One region of the Flammeovirga agarivorans genome, then DNA from elsewhere that is predicted to be linked to it. Evidence: riboswitches for the same ligand, from Rfam matches in the RefSeq annotation. Region 1 holds a riboswitch; each other region holds the start of a gene.
The links. A riboswitch is a leader RNA that binds a small molecule or an ion and turns the genes downstream of it on or off. The one in region 1 is predicted to bind S-adenosylmethionine.

Region 1 (3,217 bases):
AATTCAAGAAAGCCTAATGAAATGGGAATGGTGATTAAAGGATTAGATGCTGCCAAAATCATTATCAATTCTATGACAATGACCATTATTAAACTGACACCTTATGGGGTATTAGCGTTAATGACAATGGCGGTTGCTGAGAAAGGCCCTTCATTATTCTCCGATTTAGCCAAGTTTATCTTTGTAGCTTATTTCACTATGCTATTAATCTTTGTAATGCATTTAGTAGTACAAATGTTGAATGGAGTGAATCCGGTGAAACATTTGAAGAATTTAATGCCAGCAATCATTACCGGATTCTCAACACAATCTAGTGGAGCTACCTTACCTGTTACGATTAATTCTTTAGAAGAAAGAAATGGTGTTGATACTGAAACTGCAAATATTGCCGCATCATTGGGAACAACAATGGGTATGAATGCATGTGGAGCAATGTGGCCTGTATTTATGATCGTACTATCAGTGGGGGTAACGAATGCAATGGGAGGTAACTTGGCACTTTATTCACCAAGTGTTTTAATAACCATGTTTATTTCTGTTGTGATTTCTTCTTTTGGAATTGCAGGATTACCAGGAACGGCTTCATTTGCAGCAATAACAGCAATGACAATTATGGGTATAACACCAGAAGTTATGGGAATTGTCCTAACATTTGTACTTTCTGTAGATTCATTGATAGATATGGGAAGAACAGCTACAAATATATTTGGAGTATCTTCAGCTGCAACCTTCATTTCAAAGAGAGAAGGATTAATGGATATGGAAACCTTTAATAAAGAAAATTAAATATAAGATTCTAATTTATATGTAATTGGTTACATTTGTATTAGAATTATCCAAGAGTCTGTTTTCAATTATTGAGAATGGGCTCTTTTTTATTATTGACTTATTTTAAGTTGGTTGTATAAAGTGTTATTATTGTACTATTTATAGATTTTGTCGTAAATTGATGAACTATTCATCAAACAGCTCTGTTATAATATTAAATCGTATAAACGTTATCAGACATTGAAGACAGAATATAATTGTAAAGCTGCAAAATTTGATTTATCTCAACTACCAATAATTACACTAACTGTTACGAAAGAAGAGCCTAACGTTTCAGATATTGCAGAATATAGACAACTTAAGAACAAGATATTTACCCTTCTTGATATGGAAGTGGTAATGGTTGTAGATGTCTCTACTCTAAAATGGTTAAGTGCAGAGTCGAGAGTGGCATTCGGTTTAAGTTTGAGAGAAACAGAATCAAAATTTGATCACATTCTAAAAAAATCATTTATAGTGATACCGAATGTGGTGGGGAAGGTAATTGTTCAGGGTGTAAATATTATAGCTCGCCCAAAAATACCACAAGATATTTGTAGGACAATGGGGTCTGCACTAAGAAAAGCAGAAGCCTATTGTGATGTGTTTCTAGCTAAAGAAAGAAAAGTAATATAAATGAAGAGGTTGTTAATGTACTTAACAACCTCTTTTCTGTTCTTAAACGCCTCTTGCCTTTAAAACGTCTTGTAGAGCAAGTACCATCGTATGATTATGATGTGATACTGCTTGCTCATTGGCTGATTGAGCCAAGGTTTTTAATTCATCTGTAGTAAGTGATGAAAAGTGATCTAAAAATTGGATATATATATCTTGTGCTAAACTCATGATGTATTTTTTTAAATAGTTAAATAAAGAAAATTAAACTAACTCAAGCTGGTTGTTTCTAAGAGAAATATGTCGTTTTATCGACATTCTACCCCCTTTTATAATTAAAGGAGTTCCCTTGAAATTCCGTTGAGAAATGGCATCATTGAGTGCAGAAAGATAAGCACCTCTTGTGGAGGTCCATCCAAGATTTCCCACCTCTTTATTAAAAGAGTGGATGAGTTCATCATCTGAAAGTGATGATAACTTTTCGATACTGTTAAGATAAAAATCTTCTGTAAATGTCATAAAATAGCGTTTACGATGAAACATAAATTCATGACATCAAGAAAAATTTTGGAGAATGGTAAGGTAGGCGTTTTTGTCCATCCTACTGGACCACATCCATTCTACCACCGTGGCTAGTGCTCGGTTGGCATCCATTCAAGGATTCTTGATGTTGATACAAATTTAAAGGAATTAAATTATTTAATCCAAATCATTTTATAAAAATCTACTGATTTGGTAGAGTTTTATTTATTGGAGTATTGAAAAAGCATTTGTTTTCCTTTTCTAAAATAGATAGCATAGCATTTTGGCAAGAAGTAAATCAATGAGACTATATTGATCTTTTCTCTTTTTATAAAGTAATAAGTGATCAAAATAAAACCAATAAACTCAGTAAATAAAGAGGGAAGTACCGTACCTAATTCACCAAAAAAGTGAATGAAAAAGTAAGAAGAAACGATCAAAATACAACTGTTGAGTACGACTACATTGGTAGAATGTTGCGGTTTGCCAATAGCATTGGTATAACTACCAAAGAAGGCCCCTAATGGATTAAATAAGGAAGATAAGATTAAAATAACTAATAAGTAGTAGGCATCGGCATAGACTTCTCCATGTAAAAAGATAATAATTGGTTTAATCACTATCATGAAAATCAGAGATAAAGGCAGAATTAAAGAGTAGACTCTGACCAACGTCTTTTTGAATTCATTCTTAAATTTATTGAGCTGACCGCTTTCAAACAAGACCACAATTTTAGGATAGAAAATCAATTGAATAGAATTCCCTAAAGCGAGTATAATTATTAAATATCGTTGTGCTAATCCTAATACTGCTGTGACTTCTAATGATAATAATCCAGCCGAAATAAATAATGTCATTCTTGATGCTATCGTACCAAAAATCGCTTTTAATGTACCTTGTTTAGCATAGAATATAATTTGTTTAAAAGTCTTAGGGTTAAATTTACTTTTGATGATCTTAAATATGGGAAGTGTAGAAAGTGATAGGAAAAATACTACCGTATACATTCCGCTTAAACCCCATATTAGATCCTCTAATTTTGGTTGTTGAAGTTGCCATAAACCATAGCAAAGAAGACCCAAACAGATGATAGTAAATATATTGATCAGTACAGTTTTATGTAATTGTCTATTACTCTTATGAATGTTTTCTATCCATTTTAAACTATTATTAGTGATTGAGTAGATAGGGTAGAGGACCAATAAACTACTGATTTCAGGGAATAGATTAAATAAACCGACCGTTAAAATGATACTACCAATTATTCCTTCAA
Region 2 (3,217 bases), on a different contig from region 1:
AAATCTACAGCATAATTATTATGCTCTTCGATACCTGTGGCAACCGCTAAAATGTTAGGATCAAAGATGATATCTTGTGGAGGGAACCCTACTTTGTTTACTAGGATATCATAAGAACGAGAACAGATTTCTTTTCTTCTTTCGAAGTTATCTGCTTGTCCTTCTTCATCAAAAGCCATAACAACAGCAGCTGCACCATACTTTTTAATGAGTGTTGCTTTTTGAATAAAATCTTCCTCTCCTTCTTTAAGTGAAATCGAGTTAACAATACCTTTACCTTGCAACGTCTTTAAGCCTGCTTCAATAATCTCCCATTTAGATGAGTCGACCATGATTGGAAGCTTAGCGATATCTGGTTCAGAAGCAATAAGGTTTAAGAAACGTGTCATACACTCCTTAGAGTCTAACATTCCTTCGTCCATATTGACGTCGATCACTTGAGCACCACCTTCCACTTGGTGTCTTACTACTTCAATCGCTTCCTCAAACTCTCCGTTTTCAATTAATCGACGGAATTTTGCTGAACCGGTTACGTTGGCTCTTTCACCTACATTGACAAAGATACTATCTGGCTTGATCGTTACAGGTTCTAAACCACTAAGTCTTTGATAAGGTTCTTTTTTAGTAACCTCTCTAACTTTTGCTTGACTAAATGTTTTAGCAATACCAGCAATATGATCTGGAGTAGTACCACAACATCCACCTACGATATTAACTAATCCATCAAAAGATTTTAAGATATCACTCATTTCTTCTGATGTCTGATCATATTCGCCAAATTCGTTAGGTAGACCAGCATTAGGATATGCAGAAACATTTACGTCCGCTACCCTAGATAACTCTTGAATATATGGACGAAGTAAATCTGCACCCAAAGCACAGTTTAAACCTACACTAAATAAATCGGCATGTCTAATAGAGTTCCAGAATGCCTCTACTACTTGTCCTGAAAGTGTTCTACCAGAAGCATCAGTAATAGTACCAGATACCATCAATGGCAGACGCTTTCCTTTATATTGGTTAGGAAATTCCTCTTCTCTACCTTTTGGGGCAGCGGGAGTAACATTTCCATTTTCTACATCCGTAAAATATTTGTCTGCTGCAAACAGTGCAGCTTTACAGTTTAAGGTATCAAAAACGGTTTCGATAAGAATCGTATCTACACCACCTTCTGCTAAGCCTTGAACTTGTAAATAATAAGCCTCCACAAGATCATCAAATGTAACGGCTCTATAACCAGGATCATTTACATCTGGTGAAATTGAAGCAGTACGGTTGGTAGGACCAATGGCTCCAGCTACAAAACGAGGTTTGTGAGGTTCCTTCTCAGTAAATTCTAATGCAGCTTCTTTTGCCAACTTCGCAGACGCATAGTTTAACTCGTAAACTTCGCTTTCCATTTCATAGTCGGCCATTGCGATTGTAGTACCACTAAATGTATTAGTTTCTACGATATCACAACCTGCTTCAAAATACTGTTTATGAATATCTCTGATAATATTCGGCTGAGTAATAGATAACATATCATTATTACCTTTAACGTCACATGGGTGATCTTTGTAACGCTCGCCTCTGTAATCATCCTCACCTAATTTGTGTCTTTGGATCATAGTACCCATGGCACCGTCCAAAATCAACACTCGTTCTTTTGCTAACTCCTGGAGTTTTTCTGACATCTTAATATTTTGAAAGTTACGTTTCACATACTCAACTATTTTATAAAATAGGAGAGTTAAAACGTGCTTAAAGTTTCTCTGAGACCCTCATTCTAGATCGAATGCTTCTACTCATCTTTCTCGGACACTTCCGAAGCGGGAATTGGCACCTATCGCTGGGAACAACGGTTGCCATGACATCTACGAGCCCGTTCTCTCTGTCATTCTTGATAAGCACGCCGCAAGATAATGACAAAATGAAGAAAAGCCCACAGATTTTGCATGAAAAGGTCCGATTTATTGAAAAATCAGTAATTTTTTTTGATTTTTTTGACAGATGATAAATGATAGAAATATGCAATTTTTAAACGTATTCAGTACATTTTAAATATTTTATCTACCGATTGCGCAACAGGTTTCTAAATAATTTAATTCGTATATTTTATTTCGTTATCATATTAATGCAACCGGTTTAGTTGGTGATTGATTCAGGTGTTGCGCTACAAAACGTTTGTGCTTCCATAAAAAGTGCAATAAAAACGCTTTATCTCAAGAATTAGCACTGCATTTAACATTTGTTTTTAATTCATATTAGCTTTAGAATTGTGATAGACAAACTATAGCCAACACATGAGCGCTCTTGATGAAAATGAAATAAACAATCTATTTAATGCTATACTCTTTTGTCTAACTATTTTTTGAACATGAGATGATCACAACAATTCATGTCTGTCCTATAAACTACAATTTTAACTAATGAAAAGATTATTACAACTCTTCAGTCTGTTGGCGATTCTGTCGTTAGCAACACTGACTTCTACGTATGCTCAAGAACGAAACCTGACGGGTATTATCTATGATGAAACGAATTCCCCAATGCCTGGAGTAAACGTTATTGTAACAGGAACTACAACCGGAACTACAACCAATTTTGAAGGAAAATTCTCACTAAATGTCCCTGAAAGTGCAGAAACATTAACGTTTAGTTATATTGGTTATTTTGACCAATCAATCGCTATTGGAAACACTTCCAACTTCAGTATTTCAATGAAAGTAGATGCTGAACAACTTGAAGAAGTGGTGATAGTTGGATACGGCCAAATGGAAAAGAAAGATGTTACCGGTGCAATGTCATCTGTGAAATCAGAAGATTTTAACCAAGGTGTACTTACATCACCAGATCAATTGATCCAAGGTAAAATTGCTGGTGTACAGATGACGCCTTCTTCTGGTGAACCAGGTGCAGGTGTAAACATTAGAGTTAGAGGTGGTACATCACTTACTGCATCCAATGAGCCTTTGTATGTTATTGATGGTTTCCCTATTGATAATACTGCCTCAGATCCTGGTACAGCAGGAGTATACTCTGCATCTGCTTCAAAAAACCCTTTAGCATCTATCAACCCTGCGGATATTGAATCTTTTGATATCCTAAAGGATGCTTCTGCAACAGCAATTTATGGTGCCAGAGGTGCAAATGGTGTTATTATTATTACAACAAAGAAGGGTAAAGAAGGACAAGCCAAAGTCAATTACGATGCATATGTGGGTATCTCAAACAT
Region 3 (3,217 bases), on a different contig from region 1:
AATACGAAAAAATCCTTTTTTCATTTAAATACGAAAAAAGGATTGAATATAAAGTATTTGTTCTAGCTTATCTTCTAGATTTTACAAGTTGTGGGCAATCTGAGTGCATATCCATCACCTCGTATTTTTTTCTTTCTTTTTGGAAGTAAGAAGAAGATGCATTTCCTGAGCTGCTTGAACATGAAAAAACTAATGCACCCAAAGTGATCAATGCTAATGTCGTGAAGAATCTATTCTTAATATTGTTCATTTTGCTTCTGTCTTTTAAGTAGAATGTTAAATCGGAGTTCGATTATTACAATTTACTAAAAAACAAAAGGCGTGCCTAATTTGATAACAGAATTCTTTTTTTACTCTTTTGCTTAAAGAATGAGCTAATTGCACCAGCAATTTTATGTGTTTCTACTAAAAATCCATCATGTCCATACAGGGATGTAATCTCTTCATAAGTTACATTTGGAATGTGTTGAGTGATATATCTTTGCTCCGAAACTGGGAATAAAACATCGCTTGTAATTCCGATTACTTGAGTGTAAGCTTCAATAGATTGTAATGCTTCTTCTAAAGACTTTCGATTTCTACCCATGTTATGAGAATCCATGGCTTTGGAAAGTGTCCAGTATGAGTAGGCATTAAATCGTTTGGTCAGCTTGTCTCCCTGATATTGTTGGTAAGTAGAGGCTCTATAATTATCTGTAATGTTATCGTCTTTATCTGTCTGAGTAGCCTCGTAAGTGCTATAATTTCTGTATGAAAGCATAGCAACAGCTCTAGCCGCTTTTAGACCGTTAATACCAGCATTTTCATCATTATCTCCCCATGTAGGATCTGCTTCGATAGCCATTCTCTGTGCTTCATTGAAAGCGATACCCCATGCAGAATGTCTTGCATTGGTAGCACAGATGATTAGGTTGTCCATTAATTTTGGTTGTTGAACAGCCCATTCTAGTGCTTGTTGTCCCCCTAAAGAACCTCCAATAAGAGTATTGATTTTATCAATACCCAAATGATTTCTTAGAATCTCCAATGAACCGACAATGTCTCTAATAGTGATATTGGGGAAATCATTGTAATAAGGTTTATTAGTAACAGGGTTGACAGATGTTGGTCCTGTTGAGCCATAACATGATCCTAAAACATTAACGCAGATAATGAAATGATCTTTTTCATTAAAAATGCAGTCATTGCCAAATAAACCATTCCACCAATCAAACACTTCCGCATTACCGGTTAATGCATGACAAACCCAAACTACATTGGAAAAATCTTTCTTCATTTTTCCAGCAGTAAAGTAATTCAGTGTGAATTCAGGTAAGCTCTCCCCAAGTTCAAGGTCATACTGATTATTATATGTAAAAGAATGCTCTTGCATTGTATTTTCAGATTGGTATTGATGTTCTATTAAAAGCAATGATGAGAAGATGTACATCAGCCTAATCTAGGATGCAAAATATTGGTGTGTGTAGTAGAAGGAGGATCCTTTCAGACGTTCCGATATTTGCTTATAGCTCCTAAAAATTTAGGCTAGGATGTAGCACCTTTTCACTTTTGTGATGGTTGCTAGAGGGTCTTAGAGCCTAGTCTCTGGCCTCTTCTTTATAAACACTTACGTCTTACTTAGATGTAAATGGTATGATGCTTCAAAGTAAAGTGAGAATTTAATAAAAAACAAACCCTCGCTTTTTTATTTGAATAAAACGAGGGTTTTTAGCTGTATTTTTAGAAATATTATAACTCAACTATGATTCCAATAGAAGGTTGAACAATTCCGTTGGTCGTCTCGATATATTTCGGAGAGTACTTACTAGGGTCGTTTGGATCAGTGACTGGATTTCCATTTTGATCTACTTCTGTAGTAAGTATTGGTTGTCCTTTAGACTGATACCCGTACATGTTCTGAATATCAAAATAAACATTTAAACTCCACTTGTCGAAGTAATAATATTTATCCACTCTAACATCTAATTGGTGGTTGGCTGATAAACGTAATGTATTTACTTGAGAATAATCTTTTACGCCTCTTCTTTCTGCGTCCCATACTTGTTTATCCATAGAAGCATCTACATCATATGGGGTATAGGGTGTGCCACCTGAATAAAGCCATCTAGCACCAATTTCCCAATTTCTCTTAAGTTTCTTACCGCCAGTTAAACTAACAATATTTCTACTGTCCCAAGAAGAAGGAGCATAAACGTTAGGGTCGGCATTTGTAAATTCAGACTGAACGTAAGTATAGGCTAGAATACCATAAAAACCCTTGAAGAATTTTTGTTGAGCCATAAACTCTATACCTATAGATCTACCTTTTGATGTACTTGTTACAGCTTCAGATCCAATTACTCCAAAATCAGCGCCCAAGTTGGCTAATGAAATTTCATTGTTGATAGAGTATGGGTATTGATCGTATAACTTTTGGAACCCTTCAATTGTAAACTTTAAGTTCTTTTCAGGAATCTTGTATTCAAAACCACCAACCAGTTGTTTGTTTCTAATGTATAATAAACCATTGTCCTTGTTTACAAAGTCTTCACCCTCTTTGTATCCTAACGTGGTGTAAGTAGGTAATTGGTAATAAATGCCTGTGTTGAAGTTTAAACTCCATCTAGGCGTAAATTGATACGATGCTGAAAATCTTGGTGAAAACTGATCTAATAAATTATTCATAGAATCAGAATAATCATTGGCATCTACTCTCGCTCCTAATGATAAAGTTACTTTGTCTTGAGCTAATTTTTTAGAAACAGTAGCAAATCCACCCCATTTGTTTAAAGGTAGTACACTATTAAAGTTGATTGTTTCTAATTCTCCAGTGGAGTAATCATATAATGTTTGGTAAGTTTGGTTAGTATAATTAGCATACTCATAACTAACACCATATGAAAAAGTAAATCCAGTATTTGTGAAAGTTAACCCTTCAAGTCTAAATTTATTCTCAGCTTCTGTTGAATTGTAATCGTAAATTTTACTTTGTGATCTATCGTTGTTCGGGTATTTGAACTGATTATTCGTAAGCATGTTTCTTGACGCCACAAATGTAAATGTTGAATTGTCTCTAAAGTGCTCATATTTAGCTCCTATAGTATAATTCCATTGATTTTGCTCAGGAGTATTATTTAAGATATAAAGGTTTTCTTCATAATCCTCATCAGTTGGTTCACCTGGTGAATCAGCTAATTTAAATTGATCAATTGCTCCAAGGCCAATAATTGATATTTTA

Region 2: it holds a riboswitch for S-adenosylmethionine, as region 1 does, so the genes downstream of both, metH (methionine synthase) here and HGP29_RS21240 (hypothetical protein) in region 1, are expected to answer to the same signal.
Region 3: it holds a riboswitch for S-adenosylmethionine, as region 1 does, so the genes downstream of both, HGP29_RS23755 (homoserine O-acetyltransferase family protein) here and HGP29_RS21240 (hypothetical protein) in region 1, are expected to answer to the same signal.

The regions. Positions count from the first base shown of each region.
Region 1 covers NZ_JABAIL010000007.1:294,157-297,373, forward strand. The annotation lists gene HGP29_RS21225 (dicarboxylate/amino acid:cation symporter) at 1-786, shown strand, start outside; gene HGP29_RS21230 (hypothetical protein) at 1,009-1,443, shown strand; gene HGP29_RS21235 (hypothetical protein) at 1,486-1,653, opposite strand; gene HGP29_RS21240 (hypothetical protein) at 1,687-1,941, opposite strand; SAM-I-IV-variant riboswitch at 2,001-2,098, opposite strand; gene HGP29_RS21245 (MATE family efflux transporter) at 2,166-3,217, opposite strand, start outside.
Region 2 covers NZ_JABAIL010000008.1:186,631-189,847, reverse strand. The annotation lists gene metH (methionine synthase) at 1-1,676, opposite strand, end outside; SAM riboswitch class I at 1,785-1,892, opposite strand; gene HGP29_RS22085 (SusC/RagA family TonB-linked outer membrane protein) at 2,412-3,217, shown strand, end outside.
Region 3 covers NZ_JABAIL010000010.1:175,771-178,987, reverse strand. The annotation lists gene HGP29_RS23760 (hypothetical protein) at 68-250, opposite strand; gene HGP29_RS23755 (homoserine O-acetyltransferase family protein) at 326-1,372, opposite strand; SAM riboswitch class I at 1,500-1,605, opposite strand; gene HGP29_RS23750 (TonB-dependent receptor) at 1,729-3,217, opposite strand, start outside.